Regions from separate parts of the Mesorhizobium sp. M7D.F.Ca.US.004.01.2.1 genome, predicted to be linked through region 1. Evidence: riboswitches for the same ligand, from Rfam matches in the RefSeq annotation. Region 1 holds a riboswitch; each other region holds the start of a gene.
The links. Region 1 has a riboswitch for cobalamin ahead of EN993_RS11365 (CbtB domain-containing protein). Riboswitches for the same ligand answer to the same signal wherever they lie in the genome.
Positions count from the first base shown of each region.

Region 2: another riboswitch for cobalamin. It lies ahead of EN993_RS20875 (DUF1636 family protein); the one in region 1 lies ahead of EN993_RS11365 (CbtB domain-containing protein).
Region 3: another riboswitch for cobalamin. It lies ahead of bluB (5,6-dimethylbenzimidazole synthase); the one in region 1 lies ahead of EN993_RS11365 (CbtB domain-containing protein).
Region 4: another riboswitch for cobalamin. It lies ahead of EN993_RS11780 (DUF1636 family protein); the one in region 1 lies ahead of EN993_RS11365 (CbtB domain-containing protein).

Region 1 covers NZ_RZRQ01000057.1:16,129-23,610, forward strand. The annotation lists gene EN993_RS11325 (RidA family protein) at 45-428, shown strand; gene EN993_RS11330 (creatininase family protein) at 483-1,286, shown strand; gene EN993_RS11335 (tyrosine phosphatase family protein) at 1,287-1,796, opposite strand; gene cobD (threonine-phosphate decarboxylase CobD) at 1,793-2,839, opposite strand; gene cbiB (adenosylcobinamide-phosphate synthase CbiB) at 2,838-3,806, shown strand; gene cobO (cob(I)yrinic acid a,c-diamide adenosyltransferase) at 3,841-4,455, opposite strand; gene cobU (bifunctional adenosylcobinamide kinase/adenosylcobinamide-phosphate guanylyltransferase) at 4,457-4,969, opposite strand; gene EN993_RS11360 (CbtA family protein) at 4,962-5,768, opposite strand; gene EN993_RS11365 (CbtB domain-containing protein) at 5,784-5,963, opposite strand; cobalamin riboswitch at 5,999-6,196, opposite strand; gene EN993_RS11370 (aromatic ring-hydroxylating dioxygenase subunit alpha) at 6,336-7,482, shown strand, end outside.
Region 2 covers NZ_RZRQ01000161.1:603-8,084, reverse strand. The annotation lists gene EN993_RS20890 (NADH-quinone oxidoreductase subunit B) at 1-335, opposite strand, end outside; gene EN993_RS20885 (NADH-quinone oxidoreductase subunit A) at 326-691, opposite strand; gene EN993_RS20880 (winged helix-turn-helix domain-containing protein) at 1,023-2,222, shown strand; cobalamin riboswitch at 2,253-2,457, shown strand; gene EN993_RS20875 (DUF1636 family protein) at 2,496-2,924, shown strand; gene cobW (cobalamin biosynthesis protein CobW) at 2,927-3,979, shown strand; gene cobN (cobaltochelatase subunit CobN) at 3,998-7,482, shown strand, end outside.
Region 3 covers NZ_RZRQ01000010.1:6,634-14,115, reverse strand. The annotation lists gene ribB (3,4-dihydroxy-2-butanone-4-phosphate synthase) at 1-375, shown strand, start outside; gene EN993_RS03735 (MFS transporter) at 433-1,653, opposite strand; gene EN993_RS03730 (TetR/AcrR family transcriptional regulator) at 1,774-2,382, shown strand; gene EN993_RS03725 (hypothetical protein) at 2,472-3,455, shown strand; partial or broken gene bluB (5,6-dimethylbenzimidazole synthase) at 3,560-4,177, opposite strand; cobalamin riboswitch at 4,237-4,417, opposite strand; gene EN993_RS03715 (histone deacetylase family protein) at 4,539-5,465, shown strand; gene EN993_RS03710 (exodeoxyribonuclease VII small subunit) at 5,469-5,720, shown strand; gene EN993_RS03705 (DUF2277 domain-containing protein) at 5,819-6,085, shown strand; gene EN993_RS03700 (pirin family protein) at 6,128-7,048, shown strand; gene dxs (1-deoxy-D-xylulose-5-phosphate synthase) at 7,213-7,482, shown strand, end outside.
Region 4 covers NZ_RZRQ01000061.1:4,167-11,648, forward strand. The annotation lists gene EN993_RS11770 (alanine racemase) at 1-300, shown strand, start outside; gene EN993_RS11775 (AraC family transcriptional regulator) at 305-1,138, opposite strand; cobalamin riboswitch at 1,404-1,611, shown strand; gene EN993_RS11780 (DUF1636 family protein) at 1,704-2,108, shown strand; gene EN993_RS11785 (ABC transporter ATP-binding protein) at 2,105-2,893, shown strand; gene EN993_RS11790 (ABC transporter substrate-binding protein) at 2,945-3,892, shown strand; gene EN993_RS11795 (iron ABC transporter permease) at 3,922-4,908, shown strand; gene EN993_RS11800 (phosphatidate cytidylyltransferase) at 4,937-5,872, opposite strand; gene EN993_RS11805 (lysophospholipid acyltransferase family protein) at 5,872-6,534, opposite strand; gene EN993_RS11810 (hypothetical protein) at 6,531-6,974, opposite strand; gene EN993_RS11815 (phosphatase PAP2/dual specificity phosphatase family protein) at 6,971-7,482, opposite strand, start outside.

The DNA.
Region 1 (7,482 bases):
TGCAATGGGTCAGGCCTTAGGCTGGCGCTATCCAGGAGAATGCCATGTTCAAATTCCTCACCCCGAAGTCGATCAAGCCGCCCTTTGCCCGCTACAGCCACGGCGTCGAGGTGCCGCTCGGCAAGCGACTGGTGCTGTGCTCGGGTCAGGTCGCCATCACCGCGGACGACCAGATACCGGAAGACGCCGGCGCACAGGCCGAACTCTGCTTTCAAAACATCGCCGCGATTCTCGGCGAAGCCGGCCTGGGTCTGCAGGACATCGTCCGCATCAATGCCTATGTCACCGACCGCGCGCATCTGCGGCCGTATATGGACGTTCGCGACCGGCTGTTTTCCAGCCCCGCGCCGGCCTCGACTCTGATGATCGTCTCGGGATTTGCCCGACCCGAATTCAAGGTCGAAGTTGAGGCCATCGCGGCCGGGTGATCGACAGACAAGTTCTGTCGCGCTAGGTCTGCCCGTCCATTGAAGAGGCATGACATGACTGTTGCGAAGAAACGTGTGTGGTGGGGCGACTACCGGACCACCGAATACGCCTCGATCGACCCCGAGGCGACGATCGCCGTGTTGCCGGTGGCGGCGATCGAGCAGCACGGGCCGCATCTGCCTGTCTCGACCGACACCTCGATCATGAATGGCATGCTCGACACGGTCATTTCGCGCCTGCCCGATGATCTCGACATCCGCATCCTGCCAGTGCAGGCGGTGGGCAAGTCGAACGAGCACCTGCACGCGCCGGGCACCCTCACTTTGCCGGCAACCACGTTGATCGAAGCCTGGACCGAACTCGGCCTGTCGATCGCGCGCGCCGGCGTGCGCAAGCTGATCGTTATCAATTCGCATGGCGGCAACGAAGAGATCATGGGCATCGTCACGCGCGAACTGCGCGTGCGTGAAAAGATGTTGGCGGTGAAGACCAGCTGGCAGCGCTTCGGCCGCCCGGCTGGCATGTACACCGAGCTCGAGGACCGCCACGGCATCCATGGCGGCGATGTCGAGACCTCGCTGATGCTGCATTTCCGGCCGGACCTTGTCGATATGGGCAAGGCCGACAATTTCGTCTCCAATGTCGCCAAGGCCGAGAAGGAATTCTCGCTGCTTCGCCACACCGGCACCCACGCCTTCGCCTGGATCGCCAGCGACCTCAACCCGAACGGCGTGGTCGGCGACGCCAGCATCGCGACGGCGGAGAAAGGCCGGCTGACATCGGAACATCAGGCCGATGGTTTCATCAGCCTGCTGCGGGATGTGCGCAAGGCGAAGCTCGCCGACTGGCTGAAGTAGCTAACCGTCTATCCTAAGCGCGAACGGCGTTCCTTCGAAGGCGTCGGCGCCGCGTCCGATTGCCTCGATCGCCTGGATCATGCGGCCGTTGCGATCTAGCAGTGCGTCGGCCACCGCAATCAGTCGCGGATTGGGTGTCGCCGATGGCGACAGCGCCCGCAGCGTCCGCGCCAGGTCGGCCTCGTCACGCTTCGGCGCCAGTGCGGCGGCGATGATGTAGGCCGAGGCGGTCGAGCGACTGATCCCGGCATAGCAGTGCACGACCATCGGCCTTGCCCGGTCCCAGCGGCGCGCAAAATCGAGCAGGTTGCGGACATGATCCTCGCCCGGCATGGTCATGCCGTCCTGCGCCACCGCTATGTCATGCATGACCAGATGTAAGTGGTTTTCCCTCGAGATCGAGGCCGGCCGCACCACTTCCGTGCCAGCGGCGAGCAGCGACAGCATGCGGTCGGCGCCGGTCCTGGCCACCGTTTCCTCGATCTTTGCCAGCGAGCAGACATGGATCATTGTTTTGAACCCTTCGATTGATCCTCGCGCCGCGCCGCCCATTCGGCAAGAGCGGATTCGAGCCGCTGCCATTCCTCCTGACTTCCCGGCAGGCCGGCGCGCAGGACATGCGGCCGGTCGGCAAAATGACGAAGCAGGATGCCGTGCTCACCAAGGGCTACAAACAGGCCGGCGGCATCGGCCAAGCGGAGATAGCGGAACAATGTGGTGCCGCCCGCGACGGGAACGCCGAAGCGGCCGAACAGCGCATCGAGCCGCGCCGATGCATCCATAAGGGATGCCCGCATCGCGTCCTGCCAGCCGATGTCGGCAAGCGCGCGGATGCCGTATTCCAATGCGGGGCCGGCGACGGCCCATGGTCCGAACTGCGTTTCCAGCCGGTCGACCGTCGTTGCATCGGAAAGTGCAAACCCGAGCCGCAAGCCGGCCAGGCCGAAGAACTTGCCGAACGAGCGCAGCACGACGATGCCGCCCTGGTCGACATCGCCCGCGAGGCTGTACTCGCGTGGGCCGACATCCATGAACGCCTCGTCGACGACCAGTAGTCCACCCCTGGCGCGCAGTCCGGCGGCCAGCGCCAGCAATCGGTCGCGCTCGACGATGCGCCCATCCGGATTGTTCGGATTGACGATGATGGCAAGGTCGGCGTCGGCCAGATCAGCGAAATCGCTGACCTCGGTCACCTCGTGCCCGGCGATAGCCGCAGCGCGGGCATGTTCGGCATAGGTCGGACCCAGCACCAGCGCCTTGCCGGGCGCGATCAGCGATGCGACGCGCGGCAACAGTATCTGCGTGCCCGGAGCCGCCGCGACGTTGGCTGGCGACGGCGCGCCATAGGCGCTGGCCGCGATCTCTATCAGGTCACGCGCGCGCGCGGCTTCCGGCAACCGCGACAGGGTGGTGGCGGGCAGGTCGAAAAGCGGATAGGAGTGCGGATTGATACCGGTCGAGAGGTCGACGAAAGGCCGCGAAGCGTTGGGGAAAAGCGCCCTCGCCCGGCCAAGACTTCCACCATGGTCCACCGCTCCTTCAAGAAGCTTCATGTCAGTCCTGATCGCTTTCCTGTCATTGGCCGTCGAATTCGCCCTCGGTTACCCGGACTGGCTGTTTCGCGCCATCGGCCATCCGGTGACGTGGTTCGGCAGGCTGATATCCTTTCTTGACCGCAGGCTCAACCACGCCACTGATCCCGACGCGCTGCGTCGCAAGCGTGGTGTCCAGGCGCTGCTGGTCATCGTGCTGGTGCCGGCGATAGTTGGCCTCGGCGTGCAGGTCCTGCTCTGGTTCGTTCCCATGGGGCTATTCATCACTGTCCTTCTGGCTACGTCGCTTCTGTCGCAGAAGAGCCTTTACGAGCATGTCGAGGCGGTGGCGGACGCACTCGATACCGGTGGCCTCGCTTTGGGCCGCGTGGCCGTCTCGCGAATCGTCGGCCGCGATCCCGAAACACTGGACAGGGCCGGTGTTTGCCGCGCGGCGATCGAGAGCCTGGCCGAGAATTTTTCCGACGGCATCGTTGCCCCCGCCTTTTGGACCGGCGTCGGCGGCCTGGGCGGCGGCGCTGCCTACAAGGCCGCCAACACCGCCGATTCGATGATCGGCCACCGCACCCCGCGCCACGAGGCCTTCGGCTGGGCGGCGGCGCGCTTCGACGATTGGATCAACCTGCCGGCGTCGCGGGTGACGGCGCTGCTGATCGTGCTGGCGGCTTTCCTGGTCAGGGGCGCCGATCCGCGCAATGCCTGGCATGCGGTGTGGCGCGACGCGAAAAAACACCGCTCGCCCAATGCCGGCTGGCCGGAAGCGGCAATGGCCGGTGCGCTCGGCCTGGCGCTCGCCGGGCCGCGCTTCTATGGCGGCGTCCTGGTCGACGACGTCTTCATGGGCGAAGGCGGCCGGCGCGAAGCCGACAGCACCGACATAAGGCAGGCGCTGAAACTCTATCGCGTCGCCGACTATCTGCTGATCGGGTTGTTTGGGCTGGTCTCGGTTATTTTCATGGTGGCCTGATCTCACCCTCCCTTTTTGTGGGGGGTAAAAGCTCTTAGAACTCGATACCTTGCTGGGCCTTCACGCCTGCGGAAAAATGGTGCTTGGTCACGCCCATTTCGGTGACGAGGTCGGCGGCCTCGACCAGCGCCGGCTTGGCGTTGCGGCCGGTGACGACCACGTGCAGGCCCTCGCGCCGCGCTTTCAGCGCTGCAACCACTCTGTCGAGATCGAGATAGTCGTAGCGCAGCGCAATGTTGAGTTCATCGAGCACCAGAAGGCTGATCGACGGATCGGCCATCAGCTCAAGCACCTTGGCCCACGCGGCTTCGGCCGCGGCGATGTCGCGCTTCAGATCCTGCGTTTCCCAGGTGAACCCCTCGCCCATCGCGTGCCAGACGACGCGATCGCCGAAGGCGGCGAAGGCGTCCTTCTCGCCGGTATGCCACTTCCCCTTGATGAATTGGACGACGCCGACGCGCTTGCCATAGCCGAGCATCCGCAGCGCCAGCCCGAAGGCGGCCGTGGTCTTGCCCTTGCCCGGGCCGGTGTTGACGATCAGCAGCCCCTTCTCGACCGTCTTGCTCGCCACCTCGGCATCCTGCACGGCCTTGCGCTTGGCCATCTTGGCGCGGTGGCGCTCTTCGTCCTTGTTGTCGATATCGGTCATGTCATTTCACCTGGAGCGGCAGCCCCGCCACCATCAGCAGCACCGTATCGGCGATGGCAGCGACCTGCTGGTTGAGCCGGCCGGCGGCGTCGCGGAAACGGCGTGCCAGTGCATTGTCGGGCACGATGCCCTGGCCGACTTCATTGGACACCACGAACCAGGGTCCACGCGGCCGCGACAGCACGTCCGCCAGCCGACGGCATTCAAGCTCGAGATCGTGGTCGGCGAGCATATGGTTGGTCAGCCACAGTGTCAGGCAGTCGATAAGCACAGGCTGGTTGTCAGGCAAGGCCCCGAGCGCGCCGGCGAGATCGAGCGGTGCGTCGATGGTCGTCCAGCCTTCGCCGCGCCGTGAGCGGTGCAGCGCGATGCGCTCACGCATCTCGTCATCATAGGCTTGCGCCGTGGCGACATAGGTCCAACGCGGCGGCAAACCCGTCGCCAGGGTTTCGGCGTGCGCGCTCTTGCCGGAGCGCGCACCACCGATGAGAAAGGTAAGCTTGCGATCAGGCAAAGCTGTCGCGCAGGCTGGTCGCGGTGCCGGTGAAGCGGCCGCGCACCACGCCGACGACCGCGCCGAGCACCAGCCAGAACACCAGATTGGTCACTGTCACCGCCACCACGAACTGGTGATGCAGGCCTTCCGGAATCGCCGTCTTGTAACTGTCGGGCTGCGGCGCGCCGACAATATGCGGCGCGACGATCAAGGCCACAGCCAAGATCGCCAGCGGCAGCGACTTTCGGAAGGCGATCAGGCCGAGCCCGGCCGCGGTCGCCGCCACCGTTGCCCACCACCAGATCTGGCGCTCGGTCAGATCGGCAGCCGGCATGGCCGGCAGTTCCGGTGGCAGGCCGAGGCCAGGCGCCAGCGTAAACACGGCAAAGCCGGCAAGGCCCCAGAACACGCCCTGGCGCCAATTGCCGATGCCGCCGGCGAATTCCGAAACCGCGACCAGGATCAGCGCGAAGCCGATACCGGTGACGATATTGGCAAGCACGCTGAACGCGAAACGCTCGAAACCGTCTGCCGGCGCCCAACCCTCGTCTTCCGCGGGTGCCGCCGGTGCCGGCGTGGCAGCGCTCATGGAGTTTGTTGCCGGTGCGGCCGAACTCATCGCGTTGCCGCTGGTGGTATCGGCAGGCGCCGCCGGAGCGGCAGCGTGCTCATGTTCATGGCCGCCTCCAGCCTGTTCGTAGACTTCCGCCTTGAGGATGAGTGGCACGGTGGCATAGGCCTGCATGCAGGCGAGAACGACGCCGGCCACGAGCCCTGCGATCGCCGCGATGAACACGACGTTGCGAAACAGGTTCATGATGTCAGATCCTCGTCAGTGGCAGGGAAACGCCATCGAATGGCGATAGTCGTGAGCCGCATTGTGGACCGCATCGATATGCGAGAAGCCGACAAAGCCCATCACGAAAATGCCGAGAAACGCAGCAAGAGCGAGCTGCATGAAGCGCGACTGCGAGGAGACGGAGGCGCCGAGGGAGACGGAAGCGGTAGTCATATCTTGTCCTTTCGCCCTCCACCCGAGGGCATCGAAGTCAGTTTCCTGTCGCCGGCAGGTCTCCTGGCTCGCGGATCAGCGCCCTTCCCCACCTTCCCGAAGAAAACATCTTCAGTGGCATATGGAGAGGACTACCGCACACAGTTGCGGGGGCAGCCACGGCATTGGGCGAAACTCGCCCTCACCGCATTCCCTCTTGGCTCCAAAATGGAACCGACGACATTGGTGACTATAGGCAGAATCCTCGCCTCCGGCAAACCAAATTCCGCCGGCAACCATCGCGAATGCGTCGTACCAGCCGAGACCCGCCGGTGCCGCAATTGACAATTTTCCTGGCCGGGTGTCGGCTGACATCTCTAGAGGAAGCCAGCCATGCAGCCCATTGCCAGCGAGCGCGATCCCTACAACGGCCTGACCCGGGCCGAACCGACCCTGCCCTCGTCGACCTATTGGGACGCAGAAGCCTATCAAAAGGATCTCGACGCCATCTGGTATCGAAGCTGGCTGCTCGTCTGCCGCGAGGCCGACCTAGCGCAACCACTGGCTTTCCGCCGATTCCGCATCGGCACGCAGGACATCGTCGTGTTGCGGGACGAGACCGGCGAGCTGCGCGCCTTTCACAACACCTGCCGCCATCGCGGCTCGCAGCTTTGCCAGGAAAGCGAAGGCCGGCTGAAGGCGCGACTGATCACCTGCCCCTACCACGCCTGGTCCTATTCCCTGCGTGGCGACCTCGTGCGCGTGCCGTCGAAATCGCTGCCGGAAGGCTTCGACAAGGCCGGCCACCCCCTTTATCGGGTCGCACTCTCGGTGTGGCGCGGCTTCGTCTTCATCAACCTCACCGAAGACGCGACCGGTTCGGCGCAGGCATCCTTCGATCCCGCCTCCGGCGATCTCGGCAATTGGCCGCTGGAGACGCTGGTCAGCGGCCACGTACTGCGCAAGGTGATGAACTGCAACTGGAAGATCTTTTGGGAAAACTTCAACGAGTGCCTGCATTGCCCGGGCGTCCACAAGGACCTGTCGCGGCTGGTGCCGATCTATGGCCGTGGCCTGATGGGCCGGCACGACGATCCCGAATGGGCTCGCCACGCCGACAATGATGCACCGGAATTTTCCGGCGGCCTGCGTGCAGGAGCCGAAACATGGTCGCGCGACGGCCAGGCGCATGGGCCGGTCTTCGCCAACCTCACGCCAGTCGAGCGCGCCACGGGCCAGACCTATGCCACCAGCCTGCCGTCGATGTTCATCGTCGGCCATGTCGACTATGTCAGGTCAGTCCGGCTGGTACCGCTCGGCCCCGAGCAGACCGAGCTTGTCGCGGAATGGCTGTTTGCGCCCGAGGCGCTCGCCACGACCGACATCGACAACATCGTTGCCTTCGGCACGCAGGTGCTGGAGGAGGATGCGACGATCTGCGAGGTCAACCAGAGAGGCCTGCGCTCGCTGCGCCACCAAGCCGGCGTGCTGATGCCCGAGGAATACGACCTGCACCGCTTCCACAACTGGGTGCGCGAGC
Region 2 (7,482 bases), on a different contig from region 1:
TTGGTCAGCGTGCCGGCGACGATCATGATGTCCGACTGGCGCGGAGACGCGCGCGGCGCGACACCGAAGCGCTCCGAGTCATAGCGCGGCATCGAAGTGTGGATCATCTCGACCGCGCAGCAGGCGAGGCCGAAAGTCATGAACATCAGCGAGCCGCTGCGCGCCCAGGTGATAAGCGCCTCGGTCGAGGTGACGAGAAAGCCCTTGTCGGCCAGCTCATTGTTGATCTCGAGGAAGAACGGATCGTCCTCCCCCACCGGCCTGCCGGTGTTGGGATCGATGATACCTTTGGGCTTCGGCGCGACGAGGGTGCCTGAACTGTCGTTCAATCCCATTCCAGCGCTCCTTTTTTCCATTCATAGGCAAAGCCGATGGTCAGCACCGCCAGAAACACCATCATCGACCAGAAGCCGAGCATGCCGATCTTCGAGAACGACACCGCCCACGGAAACAGGAAGGCCACTTCCAAGTCGAAGATGATGAACAGGATCGACACCAGGTAGAAGCGGATGTCGAATTTCATGCGGGCGTCGTCGAACGAGTTGAAACCGCACTCGTAGGCGGAAAGCTTTTCAGGATCGGGATTGCGGTAAGCCACCAGGAAGGGCGCGGCCAGCAGCGCCAGGCCGACAACCAGCGCCACGCCTATGAACAGGACGATGGGCAGGTATGAGCTTAGAAGTGCGTTCATGCTCGGCTTTCCGTTGGCGCCAATCCACGTTGATTACAGCACCGGACCCTAATGCGGAAGCGTGACAGTTTAACCGCTGAACCGTTTTAAGGGCCTATGCTGCAACGCGGCGAGGGTTAGCGCAGCACTTCCAGCGAAGCAAGTCAAACCTTGTTCAAAACACTAACCTGGACGGCATATCCGGGGAAACTGGTCCGATCCGCTCCTGTTTGATTTCCTTCGTTTTTTACTCCACTTTTCTCTCCTGACATGGTTGCCGCCAAAACCCTGCTAGCATGGGCTGGAATCACCCATCCGACCCTCGGCCAAAACACTTCAAAGTGATGCCTGCATGAAGGAAAAGATCTCGCTCCCCATGGCCCGGCGCATCGCGCTTGCCGCCCAGGGGTTCCTCGATCCCCGTCCGGCCGGTACCCCCGACCGCCGGCATCTTGCCCGCACGCTCTCCCGCACCGGCCTGTTGCAGATCGATTCCGTCAGCGCGGTGGTGCGCGCTCATTATATGCCGCTCTATTCACGCCTTGGCCCCTACCCGCTCTCGCTGCTCGACAACGCGGCCGTGACGCGCAAGCGCACGGTGTTCGAATACTGGGCGCACGAGGCCTCCTTCCTGCCGGTCGAGACATATCCGCTGATGCGCTGGCGCATGCAGCGCGCCGAGCGCGGCGATGAAATGTATCTGGGGCTTGCCAAATGGGGCCGCGAGCACGCCGCCTATATCGAAGAGATCTACCGCCAGGTCGCCGATCGCGGCCCGATTGCCGCTTCCGCGCTCGAAGGCCAGAAAGGCTCGGGCGGCTGGTGGGGCTGGAGCCATGCCAAGCATGCCTTCGAATGGCTGTTCTGGGCCGGCCGCATCACCACGGCGCACCGCCGCGGTTTCGAGCGGTTCTATGATCTGCCCGAACGCGTGCTGCCGCAGGCGATCCTCGACCTACCGGTGCCGGCGGCCAAGGATGCGCACCGCGAATTGCTGCGCATTTCCGCCCGCGCCCATGGCATAGCGACGTCAGGCGACCTGCGCGACTACTTCCGCCTGTCGCCGGCCGACATGAAGGGCCGGCTGGAGGAACTGGTCGAAACAGGCGAGCTGCTGCCGGTGCGTGTCGAAGGTTGGGACAAGCCAGCCTATCTTCAGAAAGACGCCCGTCTGCCCCGAAAGATCGAGGCCCGCGCCCTGCTGGCGCCGTTCGATCCCGTCGTCTTCGAGCGTTCGCGCACGGAGCGGCTGTTCGACTTCCACTACCGCATCGAGATCTACACGCCGGCCGACAAGCGGCAATACGGCTATTATGTCCTGCCGTTCCTGCTCGGCGACAGGATCGTGGCGCGTGTCGATCTCAAGGCCGATCGCCCAGCAAGCGTGCTGCGGGTCCATGCAGCCTATGCCGAGCCCGGCGCGCCGCCTGAAACCGCTGCTCAGCTCTTCGAGGAATTGAAGCAGATGCAGGGTTGGCTGGGTCTCGAGCGCATCGAAGTGACGCCCGCCGGCGATTTGGGCCCGGCGCTGGCCGACATCGCCGTGTCGTAAGCTCGCGTTGACACCGCCGCCCGCAAAAGCCTAAATCCGGTTCCAGATGGTCCCTTGCCCGCAACGGCAGGGGCTAAGAGGGAATGCGGTGCGGGGCAAAATCCCAAATCCGCGGCTGTCCCCGCAACTGTAAGCGAAGAGCCAAGGCCGAAAGCCACTGGGAATTCCCGGGAAGGCGGCTACCCAAGGCGATGACCCGCGAGCCAGGAGACCTGCCGTCTGCGACTGTAGAATCCGATCGCCCGGCGGGTTTCCGGGCAAGGAGCCCGATTTTTGGACCACGACAGCAGTTTTTCGGCTGGCACAGCGGATGTTTCGTCCGGCCATGATGATGCCTTGGCCGGCGTTACCGTCATCGTCTGCGCCTCCTGCCGCGATGAAACCGGCTCCGACGCTCATCCCCGCGCCGGCGAATCGCTGGCGGACGACACTCGCCGCGCCGCATCTGGCGACAACATCCGCATCCGCAGCGTCGAATGCCTTGGCAATTGCAAGCGGCGCCTGAGTGCCGCCATCCTGCGCGACGGTTGCTGGAGCTACGTCTTCGGCGACCTGACCGCGACCAGCGGCGCCGACCTCGTCACCGGAGCCAAACTCTTCGCCACCTCGAAGGACGGCCTGATTCCGTGGCGCGGCCGTCCCGATAGCCTGAAGCGTGGCCTCGTTGCCCGCATCCCTCCCCTCGACCTGCTGAAGGACTGACCATGACCGCTCCAGATTCGTCTGCGAACCTCTCCCGTGTTCCCTGCACCGTCGTCACCGGCTTCCTCGGCGCCGGCAAGACGACGCTGGTCCGCCATCTCCTGGAAAACGCCGGCGGCAAGCGTATTGCCATCATCGTCAACGAATTCGGCGACATCGGCATCGATGGCGAGATACTGAAGGGCTGCGGCATCGACACATGCCCGGAGGAAAACATCGTCGAACTGGCCAATGGCTGCATCTGCTGCACCGTGGCCGACGATTTCGTCCCGGCGCTCGACCAGATCCTCGCGCTGACGCCGAGGGTCGACCACATCCTGATCGAGACCTCGGGCCTGGCGCTGCCCAAGCCGCTGGTCCAGGCTTTCCAGTGGCCGAGCGTGAAAAGCCGGGTCACCGTCGATGGCGTCATTGCCGTGGTCGACGGGCCGGCATTGGCCGAAGGCCGCGTCGCCAACGACATGGACGCCCTGCAGGCGCAGCGCGCTGAGGACGAAACGCTCGATCACGACGATCCGGTCGAAGAGGTGTTCGAGGACCAGATCGCCTGCGCCGACCTGATCATCCTGTCGAAAAGCGACCTGATGGACGCCGCCGGCACCGCCCGCGCCAACGCCATCATCAACGAACACTCCGCCCGCGCGGTGAAGATCGTGCCGACGTCGCATGGCAAGGTCGATCCCTCCGTGCTGCTCGGGCTCGGTCTGGCCGTCGAGGACGACATCGAGAACCGCAAGTCCCATCATGACGGCGCCTTCAACCATGAGCATGACGACTTCGACACCTTCATCGTCGACATTGCCTCGATCGCCAATCCGGACGAACTGGCAAAACGCGTCGCCACCGTCGCCGAGGAAGAGAACGTGCTGCGCGTGAAGGGATTCGTCGAGGTCGGCGGCAAGCCGATGCGGCTCTTGCTGCAGGCGGTCGGGCCGCGCGTCAACCACTACTATGACCGCGCCTGGACCGCCACGGACGACCGCCGTTCGCGCCTCGTCGTCATCGGCCTGAAGGGGCTGAATCGCCCGGCGATCGAGCGTATACTTGCCGGCTGATTTCGGACACGGGTTGCGATGCACATCCTAACCACAACATCCGCCTCGCTCGACGACCTCGCCGAGCCGGTCGATCTGCGGCAGACGCCGGCGGATGTCGTGGCCCTGTCCTTCACCGACAGCGATCTTGCCGGACTGGCGGCGGCCTGGAAGGCCGATGCTCACCGCCTACCCTCGATGCGGCTGGCGGCGCTTCGTGACCTGCGCCACCCCATGTCCGTCGACCTCTGGGTCGACAGCGTCGCCCGTCACGCCAAAATCATCCTCGTGCGCATCCTCGGCGGCTACGACTGGTGGCGCTACGGGTGCGATCAGCTTGCCTCGACCGCCCGCGAGCGCGGCATAAAACTGGCGCTGCTGCCCGGCGAATGCCGCGACGAAGACCTAAGGCTGATTGAAGCCTCGACGCTGCCGCGCGAGGAGTTGGACGGCCTGCTCGACTATTTCCGCGAGGGCGGCCCGGCGAATATGAGCGCGCTGGTGCATCGGTTGGCGCGGCTGGCGGGGGCGCAGGCAGAAACTGTCGAGCCGGTCGCGGTCCCAAAAGTTGGCTACTACGAACCCGGCCGCGGCGTCGTCCCCCTCCCCCTCGAGGGAAGGGTCCGGCCGCAGGCCGGGGGTGGGGTCCTCTCCGGAGCACGCCGAGCTAAAGAAACACCGCGCCCGGTCGTACCGACCCCACCCGGCCCTGCGTGCCACCCTCCCCTCGAGGGGGAGGGAAAGGTCGTGCCGATCCTGTTCTACCGCTCGATGCTGCTGGCCGCCGATGTCGCGCCCATCGACGCCCTCTTTGAAGCGCTCAGCCAGCGCGGCATCGCCCCGGTCCCCATCTTCGTCTCCAGCCTCAAGGACCCGGCATCGCTGGCGTTCGTGGAAACCGCACTCGCCGCGCTGAAACCCGCCGCCATCATCACCGCGACCGCTTTCGCGTCCGGCGCCGAACCCGGCGTCGAAACCTTGTTCGACCGCGCCGGCGTGCCCGTCTTCCAGGTCATCGTCGCCACAACCCGCCGCGACATCTGGGAGAACAACCAGCGCGGCCTGGCGCCCGCCGACCTCGCCATGCATGTCGTGCTGCCCGAGCTCGACGGCCGCATCCTCGCCGGCGCCATTTCCTTCAAGGGCGAGAGTGAGACCGATCCAGCGCTTGGCCACCGCGCCTTCGCCAACCGGCCGGAGCCGGATCGCGTGGCGCAGGTCGCGGACCGTGTCGCGGCCTTCATCCGTCTGCAGGAGACGCCCCGCGCCGAGCGCAAGCTGGCCATCCTGATTCCGGATTATCCGAGCGCTCCTGGCCGCACCGGCTATGCGGTCGGCCTCGACGTGCCGTCCAGCGTGCTGGCCATGCTGCACGACCTGAGGGAACAGGGCTATGGCGTTGAAGGGATTCCAGAGACGCCGCGTGGGTTGCTGGATTTGCTGGAAGCCAGCGATACTGGATTGACCTTGGATAGCTACATTGCCTTCTCGACAGAGTTGCCGACTGCAGCAATCGCTGCGGTCGAAGCCGCTTGGGGCAAAGCGGAAGATGAGACGGGTCTGTGCGCCTCGCGCCAACCTTCGCGACCGACCGCCGCCCACTTCCCCTTCCGCGCCACGACCTTCGGCAACGTCACCGTAGCACTCGCCCCAGACCGTGGCCGCTCCGCCGACCGCCGCGCCGACTACCACGACCCAACGCTTCCCCCACGTCATGCGCTGATGGCCTTCGGCCTATGGCTGCGCAAATCGCTCGGCGTCCACGCGCTTGTCCATGTCGGCGCGCATGGCACGCTGGAGTGGCTCCCGGGCAAGACGGTAGCGCTGTCGGAAAACTGCTTTCCCGAGATCGTCACCGGTCCCTTGCCCGTCATCTATCCCTTCATCGTCTCCAATCCCGGCGAGGCTGCACAGGCCAAGCGGCGCATCGCCGCCGTCACCCTTGGCCATCTGCCACCGCCCCTGACCGGCGCCGGGCTCGATGAGGATCAGCACAAGCTCGAGCGGCTGGTCGACGAATATGCCCAGGCCGACGGGCTCGACCGTCGCCGCCGCGACCGCCTGGCCAAGCTGATCGTCGACACCGCGCAAAAGACCGGCCTCGCCTCCGAAGCTGGCGTTGCCAGGACCGACGCGCCCGATGAAGCGCTGCGCCGCATCGACGCCTGGCTCTGTGACCTCAAGGACTTCGCCATCAAGGACGGGCTGCATATCTATGGCCGCGCTCCGGAGGACGAGCCCGACGCCATGCGCCGCCAAAGTGCGGCGTCCGAGAAGGCGGCGCTGCTCGCCGCGCTCGATGGCCGCCACGTCAAGGCCGGTCCGGCCGGCGCGCCCGCGCGCGGCCGTTCCGACGTCTTGCCCACCGGCCGCAATCTGTTCACCTCGGACCCGCGCACCATGCCGACGCCGACCGCCTATGATCTGGGCAAGGCAGCGGCAGAGGAAGTCGTGCGCGGCTACATGCAGTCGCATGGCGACTGGCCGCGCTCGCTGGTCATCGATCTCTGGGGCTCGGCCTCGCTGCGCACCGGCGGCGAGGAGATCGCGCAAGGCCTGGCGCTGATGGGCTGCCGCCCGCAATGGGATTCGGCGACCGGCCGCATCACCGGCATCGAAGTGCTGCCTCCCGCCGCACTCGGCCGGCCGCGCGTCGACGTCACCTGGCGCATTTCAGGCCTGTTCCGCGACATGTTCCCTACCCAGATCGCGCTGGTCGATGCCGCCGCCAACGCGGTTGCCGCGCGCGACGAGGAGGATTCTGAAAACCCCCTCGCGGCCAAAACCCGCGCTGACGGCAAGATCAGCCCGCGTATCTTCGGTACCTCGCCCGGCACCTATGGCGCCGGCGTCGAGGATTTTTTGTCCTCGGGCAACTGGGGCGCGCGCGAAGAGATCGGCCGCGCCTATCTCGACGCCACCTCGCATGCCTATGGAGGAGCCGAGGGCGAAGGCATCTCCGCGCCCGGCGCCTTCGAGGGCCGCATCGCCGAGGCCGATCTTCTCGTCCACACCGGCGGCGACCCCGGCCGCGACATCCTCGAAGGCTCCGCCGACGTCGCTTTCATCGGCGGCTTTTCGGCCGCTTTGGCAACGCTCGGCAGGAGTGCCGACGTCATCGTGCTCGACACCACGGACCCGCAAAAGCCGAAGCCGCGCTCGGTCGGCGAGGCCGTATCGCGCGTCGTGCGTGCCCGCGCCGTCAATCCACGCTTCATATCAGGCCAGATGCGCCACGGCCCGCGCGGTGCCTCCGAATTCGCCGAAACCGTTGACCGGCTGGTCGGCTTTGCCGAAACCACCCATGCAATATCGGGAACGCTGATCGAGGCGGTGCATGATGCCTATCTCGGCGATCCCATGGTCCGCGCTTTCATCCTGCGCGAGAACCCTGCCGCTGCCAAAGTCATCGCCGAGCGCTTCCTGTCGGCGCGCCGGCGTGGTCTCTGGCATCCCCTGCGCAATTCCATCGACGACGATCTCACAGCCCTGATTGCCGAGGCAGAAGCGCTTGGGGTGGCGGC
Region 3 (7,482 bases), on a different contig from region 1:
GGCGACATTCGCGACGGCGAGGACGTGCCGGTGCGTCTGCATTCCGAGGATGTGGTGACCGATGTCTTTGGCACCAGCCACCGGCTCGACGGCATCATGAAGTCGATGGGCGAGCGCAGGCGCGGCGTCATCGTCTATCTCAGAGAAGGCTCCGTCGGCGTCGCCCATCAGGAGCGCAAACGGCCGGCGAGCGGCGACCGCGAGGATCACGAAGAGGCCCGCCGCCGCGAAAACGAGTGGCGCGAGATCGGGCTCGGCGCGCAGATCCTCAAGGATCTCGGCATCTCCTCGATCAATCTGATCGCCTCGCGCGAACGCCACTATGTCGGCCTGGAAGGTTTTGGCATCCATATCGCCAAGACCGAGATTCTCTAGGGTATGTCGATATTCAGGTAAGGCCAGCCTGACCTGGGCCTCAACATACCCTGGCTATCACTCGGCCGGGATTGCTGCTTCGCATCCATCCAGTTCGCATTCGTGCGTGGCAAGGCTGCGCTGGCCAAGCAACACTGTGGCCAGGGCGATGGTGCCTGAAGCCACCGAGACCCAGAACCCGCTCTGGGCGCCGAACGCATCCACCACCGCACCGGCGGCAAACGAGCCGAGCGCCATGCCGATGCCGATGCCGGTCATGACCCAGGTGATGCCTTCGGTCAGCATCGCCTCCGGCACGTGCCGCTCGATCAGGCCGAAGGCGGTGATGAAGGTCGGCGAGATCGCCACGCCGCTGATGAACACGGTCAGCGCCAGCAGTGGCACGGTGTCGGCGGTGAGCGGCAGCAGCGTGCCGAGCGCGACGAGGGCGACTGCGATGGCCAACTGGCGTTGCAGTGGCGCCTTCAGGCCAAGCGCGCCGACGACGAGGCCCAGCACGAACGATCCCAGCGCATAAACGCCGATGACAAGGCTGGCGGCGCCCGGCTGGCCAAGCTCCTTGGTGATCGCCACCGTGCTCACTTCCGTGGTCGCGAAGGTCGCGCCGATGAAAATTAGGGCGAAGGTGATGATCTGTACCGGCCGCAGGCGGATTGCCGAGCCGCTTGAGCCATGGTCCACCGGCCGCACTTGCGGCTCGGTCGAGCGCTGCAGGATGAAAGCTATCGAACCAATGGCAAGGAACAGCGTGCTCACCAGAACACCGGCTTCCGGGAACAGCGCCGCACTCAAACCCACCGAAAGCGACGCACCGGCAATATAGACCAGCTCGTCCGCAGCCGATTCGAAGGCGAAAGCGGTGTTCATCTGCGGCCGCCCGCGGAAAATCTCGGTCCAGCGCGCGCGCACCATTGCCGGCATGCTGGGCATGGCGGCGGCCAGCAACGCCGACACGAACAACGTCCATACCGGCCAGTCCTGATTGGCCGCCGCAATCAGGACTGCGAAAGCCAGTACGGAGATGATGGTGGTGGGCACCACGATCCGTGTCTGGCCCAGGCGATCCACCAGCCTCGATATCTGCGGCGCAACGAAGGCGTTGGCCAGCGCGTATGTCGCGGAGACGGCACCCGCCAGCCAGTATTCGCCGCGCGTCTGCGACAGCATCGCCACGATGCCGATCGGCGCCATGGCGATCGGCAGGCGCGCCATGAAGCCGGCGGCTGCAAAGCCCTTGGCTCCGGGGGCGCGAAAGATTTCCGAATAGGGATTTTGCATGGGTGGTTCCTCGACAAAGGACGATTCGACAATTACATACGGAGCGTATGATTGTTAAATAGAGCATACGCCGCGTATGTCAATTGGCATACGTAACGTATGTGAATGGGTCCAGAAGCCATGCACAAACCCCGCAAGGAGATGATTGCCGAGACGCGCGCCAAGCTGATCGCGGCCGCCCGCCATGCTTTCGGTACGATCGGCTATGCCGAAGCCTCGATGGATGATTTCACCGCATCGGCCGGGCTGACGCGCGGCGCGCTCTATCATCATTTTGGCGACAAGAAGGGATTGCTGCAGGCAGTCATCGCAGAAATCGACGGCGAGATGGCGGCGCGCGTGAACGAAGTGGCGGCGAGGGCCCCGACCCGCTGGCAGCATTTCGTCGACGAATGCACAACCTATATCGAGATGGCGCTGGAGCCGGAAATCCAGCGCATCATGTTCCGGGATGGTCCGGCCGTGCTGGGGGATCCCGCACAATGGCCGAATGCCAATGCGTGCATCGCGTCAATGGCCGGCCATCTGACGACGCTGCAGGAGGAGGGGGTTGTCGTCTCCGGCCTCGATCCCGAGACTGCCTCGCGGCTGATCAACGGTGCGAGCAGTCAGGCGGCGCAACGGATCGCCAATTCGAACGACCCCGAAGCGACGTCGAAGAAGGTGGTTACGGCGTTCAAGCAACTGCTCGAAGGCCTGCTCAAGAGGCCGGGTCCGCAACCGAACTGATGTCCCAGCGGTGACCCACGGCCGGCAATTGACAATCGCCGGGTTGAGTTCATCCTTTGCCACCATCTCTGAGCGGAGATTCGGGGCGCATGTGGGATTTCGATATCGGCAGGTCGGTGTCCATCATGATGCGGACCTGGCCGTTCATTGTCTTTCGCATGATCGTCTATTTCGGCATCACGCTGGCCTACATCATGGCGACCGGCACCGGCGCCTCCGTCGGCTATGGCGTCGGCCATATCTCCACCGATCCCGACGGGCCGCTGTCCTTTGCCTTGTGGGGCGGGGTGGTCGGTTTCGGCATCGTCTCGATCGCCGTCTACTGGATCCGCGAATATATCCTCTATGTCGTCAAGGCCGGCCACATCGCCGTCATGGTCCATCTGATCGACGGCCGTGACATTCCCGGCGGCCAGGACCAGATCGCCTACGCCAAGGACATCGTGACCCAGCGCTTTGCCGAGGCCAATATCCTTTTCGTCGTCGACCAGCTGGTCAAGGGCGCCATCCGCGCCATCATCGGCCTGCTCGGCGGCATCGCCGCCTTCTTGCCGATTCCGGGCCTGAGCGGCCTGGTCTCCTTCATCAACACGGTGATCCGCCTGTCGCTGACCTATGTCGACGAGATCATCCTCGGCTACAACATCCGCATCAATTCAGCCTCGCCGTTCGAGACGGCGCGCCAAGGCGTGGTGCTCTATGCCCAGAACGGCAAGGTCATGGTCAAGAACGCCGTCTGGCTGGCGGTCATCATGTGGGGCGTGTCCTTCGTTATCTTCCTGCTGATGCTGGCGCCCGCCGGCGCCATTCTTTTCCTGATGCCTGGGCAACTCGCAGGCTGGGCCTTCGTGCTCGCCATCGTCTTCGCTTGGGCCTTCAAGGCGGCGTTCATCGAGCCTTTCGCCATCGCTTGCCTGATGCAGGTCTATTTCAAGACCATAGAGGGCCAGGTGCCTGATCCGGCTTGGGACGCCCGGCTGGCCGAGGCGTCGTCGAAGTTCAGGGAGCTCAAGGACAAGGCGCTGGCCTCCTTCGGCGGCTCGCGCTGGGGTACAGCCGGCGCGACACGCTGATCCGGAGCGGCATCGACGGCGTTGAGACGCGCCACGGTTGACTTCAGCGGCACCTCACCCTGGCCGCAAAAAATCTCGCTCATGATCAGCTCGGGCAGCGGCAGCCGCCGTCCCCAGCCATGCGTTTCGAGGTCTGGTTTAGGCGCGAACTCGGAAACACGGCCGACGCAGAGATAGGCGACCGGCGTCACATGCTCGGGAATCGACAGCAGGCCTTTCAGCGCCTGCGCCTCGATGATGCTGACCCAGCCGACACCGACGCCTTCGGCACGCGCCGCCAGCCAGAAATTCTGCACCGCGCAGACGGTGCTGTAGAGGTCCATCTCCGGATTGTGCCAGCGTCCCAGCGGCGAACCCTTCGAACGCTGCCGGTCGCAGGTGATACAGATGTTGAGCGCGCTTTCGCAGATGCCTTCCAGCTTGAGCTTGCGGTAGAGCGCCTGCCGCTCTTCGTCGATCGCCGGCAGTTCCTGTTCGCGTGCTGCCAGGAACAGGTCGCGCACCTTTTCCCGCCGCCCGGCGTCGCGAATGACGATGAAGTTCCAAGGCTGCATGAAGCCGACCGACGGCGCGTGATGAGCCGCAAGCAGCAGCCGCGCCAGCACCTCATCGTCGAGCGCGGTGGGCAGGAAATGGCTGCGCACGTCACGCCGTGTGAACATGGCGCGATAGACCGCATCGCGCGCGTTCTGGTCAAATCCGTCGCCGACAGGAGCAGTCATGTGTTCCGGCATCGCTTGTCCCCTTGCGATTGCAATCAATGTCGTCCGCCTGACCATGCGGATGGCGATGCCTGCCAGGCCGGTCTTCTGGCTCGGGATCAACCCGCGTTCGGTGCCTTCCCGTCATCGACAGTGGCATTTACCGGCGCGGTCCCCCTTACAGCGTTGGGCACGCCACGGAGTTCAACCGTGTTCCCGATTCTCCCGCTTGCGGCGGGCACCAGGCAGTGGCGGTGACCTTACGCCGAAGCGCTGAGGACGCCAATGCTCGCAACGACACGAATGGACGCAGGCGTGATTTTCCCCAGCCATCGGCCGCCCGCGCATGGCCTTTGTCGATCCGGGTCACTAGATTAGGACGATGACCACTCGTCTCTACACCCATCCGATCTTCCTTGAGCACCTCACGCCGCCCGGCCATCCCGAGCGGCCGGACCGCTTGCGCGCCATCGAGCGCGTGCTCGATGACGAGGCGTTTGTCGGGCTCGATCGCGTCCAGGCGCCGGAAGGCGACGAGGCCACCATCCTCTATGCGCATCCCGCCGATTTTATCGCCCGCGTCCGCGCCGCCATTCCCGACGAAGGGATCGCGCGCATCGACGCCGACACCACTGCCAGCCCGAAGAGCTGGCAGGCGGCGATCACCGCGATCGGTGCCGCCAACGCTGCCGTCGACGATGTCTTCACAGGTCGCGCCGACAATGTCTTCGTCGCCGCCCGGCCGCCCGGCCACCATGCCGAAAAGAGCACGGCGATGGGCTTCTGCCTGTTCAACACCGCAGCGATCGCGGCACGTTACGCGCAGAAGAAACACGGTGTAGAGCGCGTTGCCGTCGTCGACTGGGACGTGCATCACGGCAACGGCACGCAGGATATTTTCTGGGAAGATCCAACGGTGCTCTATTGCTCGACGCATCAGATGCCGCTTTATCCCGGCACCGGAGCAAAAAGCGAAACCGGCACCGGCAACATCGTCAATGCGCCGCTGGCGCCGCAGACTGGCAGCGAGGTCTTTCGCGATGCCTTCCTTTCGCGCGTGCTGCCGGCGCTCGATAATTTCGCGCCCGACCTGATCATCATCTCGGCCGGGTTCGACGCACACCATCGCGATCCGCTGGCCGAGATCAACCTGACCGAGGACGATTTCGACTGGGCGACCGGCCAGCTGATGCAGCGTGCGGCGCGCCACAGCGGCAACCGGCTCGTCAGCCTGCTCGAGGGTGGCTACGATCTGCAAGGATTGGCATTTTCGGTCGCCGCCCATGTCGGGCGACTGATGAAAGGATGAATGATGGCTGGTGAGACCAACGAAGACGTCAAGGCGATGAGCTTCGAACAGGCACTCGACGCGCTGGAGAAGATCGTCGATGATCTGGAGCGTGGCGACGTGCCGCTCGACCAGTCGATCAGGATCTATGAGCGCGGCGAGGCGCTGAAGGCGCATTGCGACCGGCTGCTGAAGGCAGCTGAAGACAAGGTCGAGAAGATCAGGCTGTCGCGCGACGGCAAGCCGGTTGGAACGGAGCCGCTTGACGCGGACTGAGGCCGCAGCCGTCTCACCGACTTTTGGACACGATCATGACTGAGGATAGGGTTCGTCCCGATTGAAAGCGCTCCAGGACAAGAGGAGATACGGAAGCGATGTGCAGAAACATCAAGACCCTGTTCAATTTTGACCCGCCCGCAACCAACGACGAAGTCCGCGACGCCGCACTTCAATTTGTCCGCAAATTGAGCGGAACGACGCGGCCCTCGAAGCAGAACCAGCATGCCTTCGACCACGCGGTCGAGGCCATTGCCGCCTCGGCGCGCGAACTGCTCGATTCCTTGGAAACCCATCAGCATCCTCGCAATCGCGAAGAGGTGGCGGCCAAACTGCGGGCAAAGGCGGCGATCCGCTTTGCCTGACGCGGCCAAGCGGGCATTGTCCGCTGACAAGGAGATCATCTCGTGAGCTTCTTCCCCGGAAACGACCCACAGGCCGGCGATGCCTTCGCCAGCGACCAGATCGAATTGATGGTCATTCCCAACGCCAAGGATATTGGTGGTTTCCAGGTGCGCCGCGCTCTGCCGACCGCCAAGAGGCGGCTGGTCGGGCCTTTCATCTTCTTCGATCGCATGGGCCCGGCGATCCTGCGCGCCGGCCAGGCGCTCGATGTCCGTCCGCATCCGCATATAGGCCTGTCGACGGTCACCTATTTGTTCGACGGCAAGATCAGGCATCGCGATTCACTCGGCACCGAAATGGTCATCCAGCCCGGCGACGTGAATTTGATGACCGCCGGCCGCGGCATCGTTCATTCGGAGCGCACCCCCGAAGAATTGCGCGGCGCGCCGATGTCGATCTCCGGCCTGCAGACATGGCTGGCGCTGCCGGACGGCAAGGAAGAAGTGGCCCCGGTTTTCGAGAACACCGCAGCGCTCAGGCTTCCCGAGATCGACGCCGAGGGCGTCAGCGGGCGCATCGTCATTGGTGATTTCCAGGGATTGCGGTCCCCGGTGCGGGCCGACTCCGAGACGCTCTATGCCGACCTGCGCCTGGTGCCCGGCGCCAGTGTGAAAATCCCGGCCGATGCGGAAGAACGAGCCATCTACACGCTGGAAGGCGAGGTCTCGATATCAGGTGACGTCTTTCCGGCGGAACGGCTGCTGGTGTTTCGGCCAGGCGACGAGATCGTCGTGTCGTCGGACACCGGCGCGCATTTCATGCTGTTTGGCGGCGCCTCGCTCGGCTCGCAGCGTTACATCTGGTGGAATTTCGTCTCGTCGTCCAAGGAACGCATCGAACAGGCCAAGCAGGAATGGAAGACGGGCCGCTTCGATATCGTTCCCGGCGATGAGGAAGAGTTTATCCCGCTGCCTGAGAGCTAGGGCATGATCCCGAAAAGTGGGAACCGGTTTTCCCGGACAAACGGTTTCCGTTTATCCAGAGATCATGCCCAACAAACAGACAGGCTCACGACCGCGTCACTGACACGCATTTACTTTCGCCGGCCGGCGGCCTATTTCGCCCATCAACCGAAAGCCTGAGCACCGTGAACGCAACGCCGCATACGCCGCTTCTCGACAAGGTCCGCATCCCGGCCGACCTGCGCACGCTTGCCGAAAGCGAGCTGCCGCAACTCGTATCCGAGCTTCGCACAGAGCTGATCGATGCTGTTTCCCGCACCGGCGGCCACCTTGGCGCCGGCCTCGGCGTGGTCGAGCTGACGGTGGCACTGCACTATGTCTTCAACACCCCCGATGACCGGCTGATCTGGGATGTCGGCCACCAGGCCTATCCGCACAAGATCCTGACCGGCCGC
Region 4 (7,482 bases), on a different contig from region 1:
CCGGTCGTCACTCGCCTGCTGCAGGCGCTCGGCCGGTTTCCAGCCAAGGGCTGCTATCTCTATGGCGGCAAGTGGATGGCCGAGCCGGTGTTCCCCAAAGGCATGATGACGAACGGCCTGCTTGGCCTGTCCTCGAACCAGCAATTCATGGGCCTGCCGGCCGATGCTACCGCAAGGCCAGGCGACTACGCCTTCCTGCGCCCGACGCAGAGCGAGGCCGTGCTGCAGCAGTTTGGATCGATCGCGGTGTTTTCCGGCGGCAGGATAGTCGATCGCTGGCCGGCGCTGCCAATGGCATGATCGCCTACGCCTTGACCGGCACCCAGATCTCCAACCCGCCATTGCCGCTGTGGGCATCGAATTCGGGACCATAGCGCCCGAATTCCGGTGCATCTGCGATGTCATGACCGGAGGCGGGTAGCCAGCTGTTCCAGATCGTGTTGATCGTGCGGCGGATTGTCGAGATGTGCTCCCGATGCGAGAACACCGCGTATTTCTGCGCCGGCACCCTCACCCGGTAGAACTCCTTCGGCAAGTCCGCAAAATCGGACACTTCGACGCCGACCACATAGTCGAAATTGCCCGCGTCGTCGCCGTTGAGGCAGACGCCGTAGAAAACGCCGGCGATCTCGCCGGGGATGTTGCCGATATAGGGACTGAAGCGCTGCCACTGCATCGGAATGCCGGCGCTGCTCTCGCAACTGTAGCGTTCGCCAAAGCCACCGATAAGGAAGGGCCGGCTGGTCTCGAAGCGCGGCGGTTCGAGTGTGCTGAGCAGGGAATGGTCCATCAGGATTGGCTCCACAAGGTCGAGGGTCTTAGTCGTGCCTTGCGCGCGCACCAGTTCCGGCGTGGTGCCGAACTGGTCGCGGAAGGCACGGGTGAACGCCTCATGCGAGTTGTAGCCGGCATCGAGCGCAACGCTGAGGATGTCGGGCGCCCCGCCGGCCAGCTTGCGTGCCGCTTCGGTCAGCCGGCGCGAGCGCATGTAGCCCATCACCGAGCGGCCGGTGGCAGCGCCGAAAGCCCGCGTCACATGAAAACGCGACACGCCGCTGCTTTGGGCGACATCGTCGAGCGAGATCGCTTCCGGCAGATGGCTCTCGACGAACCACAGCGCTTTCTCGGTCGGGTTCATTTTTCTTCTCGCATTGGCCAGATCATGATGCCGTTCCCTGGCGCGGCCAGTTTGATCGAAATTGCGCATCCGGCGCAATCCGCGCCAATCCCGTCGCAGTTCGCGCACCGATATGGCCCAGCACGTCAAGCGCTTCGCTTGACAGCGCCAGGCGACACTTTATAGAACGTTATATTATTACACACCGCGAGCGTGCAATGTCTGCCTCCCTCACGTGGCCCATCACTCCATCCGAGAAATCCGTTGCGATGCGATCGGCGCAAAACTACGCTGAGGCGGTGATGGTCCCCGAGTCGAAAGGCGAGGGGTGAAAAGGGAACGCGGTGAGATCCCCAGGGATCGAGGCCGTGGCTGCCCCCGCAACTGTAAGCGGCGAGCAAAATCCATGAATGCCACTGGCCGGCAAGGCTGGGAAGGCTGGATGGCGCAACGACCCGCGAGCCAGGAGACCTGCCATCAGCATGAGTTGACCGGACGGGGTGTGCCGGGAGGAAACGCGAATCTCGGTCTTGTCGGCCGGCTCGCCAGCTTCCTTCCGTCGCCAGTTTTGGAAAGTGACGGAAAGTTGGACGGCTCCATCGATCCCATCCATCGCATCATCGTGTGCACGCTTTGCTGTGACCTTGTGACCGGGGTCAGGTCCGGGGAAGACCTTTGCACCGATTTGCGCTCCCGGCTTTCGGCCCAGCATGAGCCGGCCGTTGCGCGCGGCTTCGCGGTCGAAGGCGTGGCCTGCATGGCGGGCTGCTCGCGGCCGCTGACCGTCGCGTTTCAGGCACACGGTAAAGCTGCCTATCTCTTCGGCTCCATCGACGCGCGCGCCGATGTCGGCGACCTCGTGCGATTCGCCAGACTCTACGCGTCGCTCGCCGATGGCTGGTGCAGTTCCGGTCAGCGTCCGGCGGGATTGGCCGGCAAGACGCTGGCCCGCATTCCCGGTTCGGGCAATCCGGCGGGCGGCAGCCGATGACCGCAGCGCTCCTCGAAGCCCATGACCTCTGCGCCATGGCGAATGGGCGGGATCTGGTTCAGGCGGTCAGCCTGTCGGTGGCCGCTGGCGACCGCCTTGCCATCATCGGTCCCAATGGCGCCGGCAAGACGACGCTGGTGCGCATGCTGTCGGGCATGCTGCGGCCGAGTTCCGGCGAGGTGAAGCTCACTGGGCGCCGGCTGGACAGGATTTCGGCCGCCGAGCGGGCACTGCATATGGCCGTTGTCGGCCAGACCGACCAGCCCGATCCGCGGCTGGCGGTGATCGACTATGTCGAGCTTGGCCGGGTCCCGCACGCCGGGCTGAGACGCAGGAGCGAGGAACGCGATATTGTCGTCGATGCGCTGCGCCGGGCCGGCCTGCTGCCGCTGCTTGGCCGCACCATCGGCTCGCTGTCGGGCGGCGAGCGCCAGCGTGCCCAACTGGCCCGCGCCATCGCCCAGCAGCCAAAGATCCTGTTCCTTGATGAGCCGACCAACCATCTCGATCCGCGCGCCCGCGGCGAACTGCTCGAACTCGTGGCCGGCCTTAGCATGACCGTGATCGCGGTGCTGCACGATCTGGCGCTGGTCGCGCCGTTCGCCACCAAGGTGGTGGTGATGAACCACGCGCGTCTGCAAGCGCTCGCCGCGCCGCGCGAAGCGCTGACCCAAAAACTGATCCGCGAGATTTTCGGCATCGATGTTCTGCGTCTGCGCCATCCGACCGAAGACCGCGAACTGACGGTGTTCGAAGTGCCAAACCGTGCCGCGCCGCCGTCCTGATTGAAGCCATTCGGTATTCGACCCATCCCATCCACAAAGGAGCAACACCCCGTGAAACGCCTTGCCTTTTCGCTTGCCTTCTCGCTTCTGGCCTCGACAGCCCTGGCCTTCCCCGTGACCGTCGACAGCTGCGGCAAACCGCTGACCTTCGATGCCGCACCGAAGCGCGCCGTGATCCATGATCTCAACATGGCCGAGATGGCTTTCGCGCTGAAACTGCAGCCGTCGATCGTCGGCCTGACCGGCATCACCGGATGGTACAAGGTCGGTCCCGAGTTCAAGGCCGAGCAGGGCTCGATCCCGGAACTGGCGCCGAAATACCCGACACTCGAAAACCTCGTCGCCGTCGAGCCCGATTTCTTCTTCGCCGGCTGGTACTACGGCATGAAGCCGGGCGGCGAAGTGACACCCGATACGCTTGCCCCGCACGGCATCAAGACGCTGGTGCTGACGGAAAGCTGCGTTCATCTCGACAAGAACCGCCCGGCCGCCTCGATGGACCTGCTCTATGGCGACGTCGAAAAGCTGGGCAAGATCTTTGGCAAGGAGGCCGAGGCTGAAAAGCTCGTTTCGGGCTGGAAGACGCAGCTCGCCGATATCACCGCCAAGGTCGGCGACCGCAAAGGGACCCGGGTGTTCCTCTATGATTCCGGCGAGGACAAGCCGTTTACCGCAGGCAAGTTCGCCATCCCCAGCGCAATGATATCAGCCGCCGGCGGCGACAACATCATGGCCGACATGGACACCAGCTGGGGCAACACGGACTGGGAAACGGTGGCGTCGCGCAATCCGCAATTCCTCATCCTGCTCGATTACCAGGACGGTGGCGGCTACAGGAAGCTGCTCGATTTCCTGAAGGCGCATCCGGCCATGAAAGAGACGGACGCGGTCAAGAACGAGCGCTTCGTCGCCCTGCGCTATGCCGAACTGACGCCGGGACCCGCCAACATCGAAGCGATCGACAAGATCGCCAAGGCGATGCATCCGGAAGCCTTTTGAGCTTGCGGCACAGGGCATTTGCACTGGCCATGATGGTGGGAGCGGCGGCGATCGCCGCTCTCGCTCTGCTGTCGATCGCCTATGGCTCGACGCTGATCCCATTGACCGACGTCGTTGCCGCGCTTGGCCGTGCAATCGGCTTCAGTGGGCACGACGTCTCCGGGCCGGTCGGCAAGATCATTGTCGATCTGCGGCTGCCGCGCACCATCCTGGCTATCTGCGTCGGCGCCGGGTTGGGCGTCGTCGGTGCGCTTCTGCAGACGGTGACCCGCAACGATCTTGCCGATCCGTTCCTGTTCGGCCTATCGTCGGGAGCCGCCGCCGGCGCTGTTTCCGTCATCACCGTCTTCGGCGACAGTTTTGGTATCTGGACGTTGCCGGTCGCGGCCTTCACCGGCGGCATATTGGCTGCCGGTGTCGTCCTGCTTCTGGTCGCGCGGGTGAGGGGGCAAGGCCCGGAGCGGCTTATCCTTGCCGGCCTCGCCGTCTCGTTCCTATTCACCGCCTTGACCAACTACCTGGTCTTTGCCGGCGACCAGCGCGCCGCCCACTCCGTGCTGTTCTGGACGATGGGCGGCCTTGGCCTGGCGCGCTGGGACAATATCTGGCTCGGCGCACTGGGTGCGGGCACCATTCTGGCTTACGCGCTATGGAACCACCGCCGGCTCGACGCTTTCCTGGCCGGCGAAAATGCCGCCGAAAGCCTTGGCGTGCCGGTGGCGCGGATGCGCCGGACGACCTTTCTTGTCGCCGCTTTCTCGACGGCTGTCCTTGTCTCTGTCGCGGGCGTCATCGGCTTCGTCGGGCTGATGATCCCGCATCTGTCGCGGCCGCTGGCGGGTCCCTTGCATCTGCGCCTGGTTGCCAGTTGCGCCGTCTTCGGCGCGGTGCTGCTGCTGGCCAGCGATCTTCTGGCCCGAACGCTGCTGCCGCCGCAGGAACTGCCGATCGGCATCATCACCAGCTCGGTCGGCGCGTTCTTCGTCGTCACCATGCTCATCCGCAACCGGCTCTGACGGGCAAGAGTTCGCCAGCTCCGAGCTCTCAGACGGTCCAGAAATAGCGCACAATGTGAAAGAACACCGGCGCGGCGAAGACCAAGCTATCGGTGCGGTCCATCATGCCGCCATGGCCTTCGATCAGGTGGCCCCAGTCCTTGACGCCCTGGTCGCGCTTGATGGCCGAGGCGACCAGCCCGCCCAGAAATCCCATCGAGCAGGCGACGAAAGCCACGGCCGCCGCCTGCAGCGGCGAGAAGGGTGTCACGAACGACAACAGCGCGCCGAGCAGGCTCGCCGACACCAGTCCGCCAATCAGCCCTTCCCAGGTTTTCGACGGCGAGACGTTCGGCGAAAAACGGTGTTTTCCGAACAGCTTGCCGAAGATGTATTGCAGCACGTCGCTGCCTTGCACGACGATGATCAGGAAGGCGATCAGCAACAGGGTGCGGCCTTCGAAGCCCGGCACGTTGAGTGTCAGCAGGGCGGGGACATGGCTGACACAATAGACCGAGATCATCACCGCCCATTGCTGCGCGGCGATCCGCTCGAGGAAGCGTTCCGTGTCGCCATGCAGCGCCGTGATGGCCGGCATCAGCAGGAAGCAGTAGACCGGAATGAAGATGACGAAGAGCCCGTACCAGGCGGTCCACACCAGCCAGTATTGAAACGGTATGATGATGCCGAACATGCCAAGCAGCACCCAATGGTCGCTGCGGCGGGTGTGCGTGAGCGTCACGAATTCGCGCAGCGCGGCGAAGGAGATCAGCGCGAACAGGATGGTCATGCCGTAGCGGCCGAAGAAGAAGGCGACCGTCATCAGCGCCACCATCACCCACCAGGCGTTGATGCGCTGGGTGAGATTGACCAGCGTCGAGCTGAGCGGCTTCGGCGCCCGCGCCGAAAGGATAGCGGCGACAATGCTTGCGGTGGTCAAAACCGCCAGCAGGCCGATGATCAGGATGGAGATCTCGTGGCGCATCAATCGTCTCGCTCGGGGCGCGGGTTGAGCGCCAGAAGCGTGGCGTGGGCGCGCTCGAGAAAGGCGCGGCGTTCCTCGCCCGGGCCAACCGCGACCGGCGCGCCGAAAACGACTCGGCACAGCAGCGGAACCGGCAGGAACTGGCCCTTGGGCAGCACGCGCGACATGTTCTCGATCCAGCACGGGATCAGCTCGACCTGTGGCCGCGCCATCGATAGATTGTAGAGGCCGGAGCGGAAGGCCAGTAGCGGCTCCTCGGTCATGTTGCGGGTGCCCTCGGGAAACAGGATCAGCGAATGGCCCTGGTCGAGAACCGACAGCATGATCTCGATCGGGTTTTCCTCAGGCTTCGTCCATTGCCGGTTGATGAGCACGGACGACAGCATGTCCTGCGCGATGAAGCGGCGCAGCCGCGACTTTCCCCAGTATTCGCCGGCAGCCACCGCATGGGTGATCGCGCGCTCCTTTTCGCTGAGGCAGGCCGACAGCAAGATGAAGTCGCCATGGCTGGTGTGATTGGCGAAATAGATGCGCTGCCGGTCGGACGGCAGGCTGCCGTTCCAGATCGGACGCACCCCGGTCACCATCCAGGCCAGCGCCGAGAGGCCGACGGAGGTTACCGTCTGCAGCAAGGTGAAGGTCTTGAGCGAAAGCTTGTTCATCGCGGCGCCCAAAACCCCGCCGCCAGAAGCGCTGCGGCAAACAGGGCCAAGGCGGCGCGCTGCTTGAACAGCAAGCGGCTTGTGCCGGCCATGCGGTCGTCGAGCGAGCGTGTCGTGGACGGGGAGGGTTTTAGCCGCATGCGCGCCAATATGTCATCCACCGCGGCACCGCCGGAAGCCTCGTCCTTGTGGCTGGCCATCAGCCGGAACAGCAGCGCATCGAACACCAGCAACGCCGACAACACGAGCACGACAACCGCGATCGCGGCTGAGACCGACAATGGGATGGCCGCGCGTAGGCTCCCGAAGGCGCCGCGCGGCGAAGCAGTCAAGGGCGTAAGGATATTGGCGGCCACCACAATTGCCGCCGGCCATGCGGCCTGCCGCATCAGCATGCGGGCGAAACGACCGGCGCGTTCCTGGTAGGCATTGCCGGTCATGACGCTGCCCGCTCCGCAGCCTCGGCAAGATGAACCGGCCGGCCGGTCGTCATCAGCATCTCGCGGGCAAGCGCCGGCGTCCTGGCTCTGCCGGTCGCCACCAGCCATTCGGCAACAACGCCAGCGCTGCGCTGGAAGCCGAGCGCGCAGCACACCAACACGGGGCCGTCGCGGCGCGCACTCTCCAGCGCGCTGGCTGCCTGTTGCCGCATCGCCACTGGCGGCGGCAACAGGTCGATCATCGGAAAGCTGATCCAGCGGCAATCGGCTCGCGCCGGCTTTTCGAGTTCGGCGGCGAGGTCGATGACCGTGCCGAAGCTGTTGGCTTCGCGTGCTGTGGGAAAGCGCCCGAGAAAGATGCCGTCGGCAATCGCCACCTGAGGAGCAAGACTGCGCGTCCAGGCCCATATGTTTGCCCGAGCGCCGAGGCGGTAAGGCAAGAGCAGGATACGGCTTGCAAGCGTGATGCTGCCATCGGCGGATTTCTGGAACACCTTTGCGCCGGCCC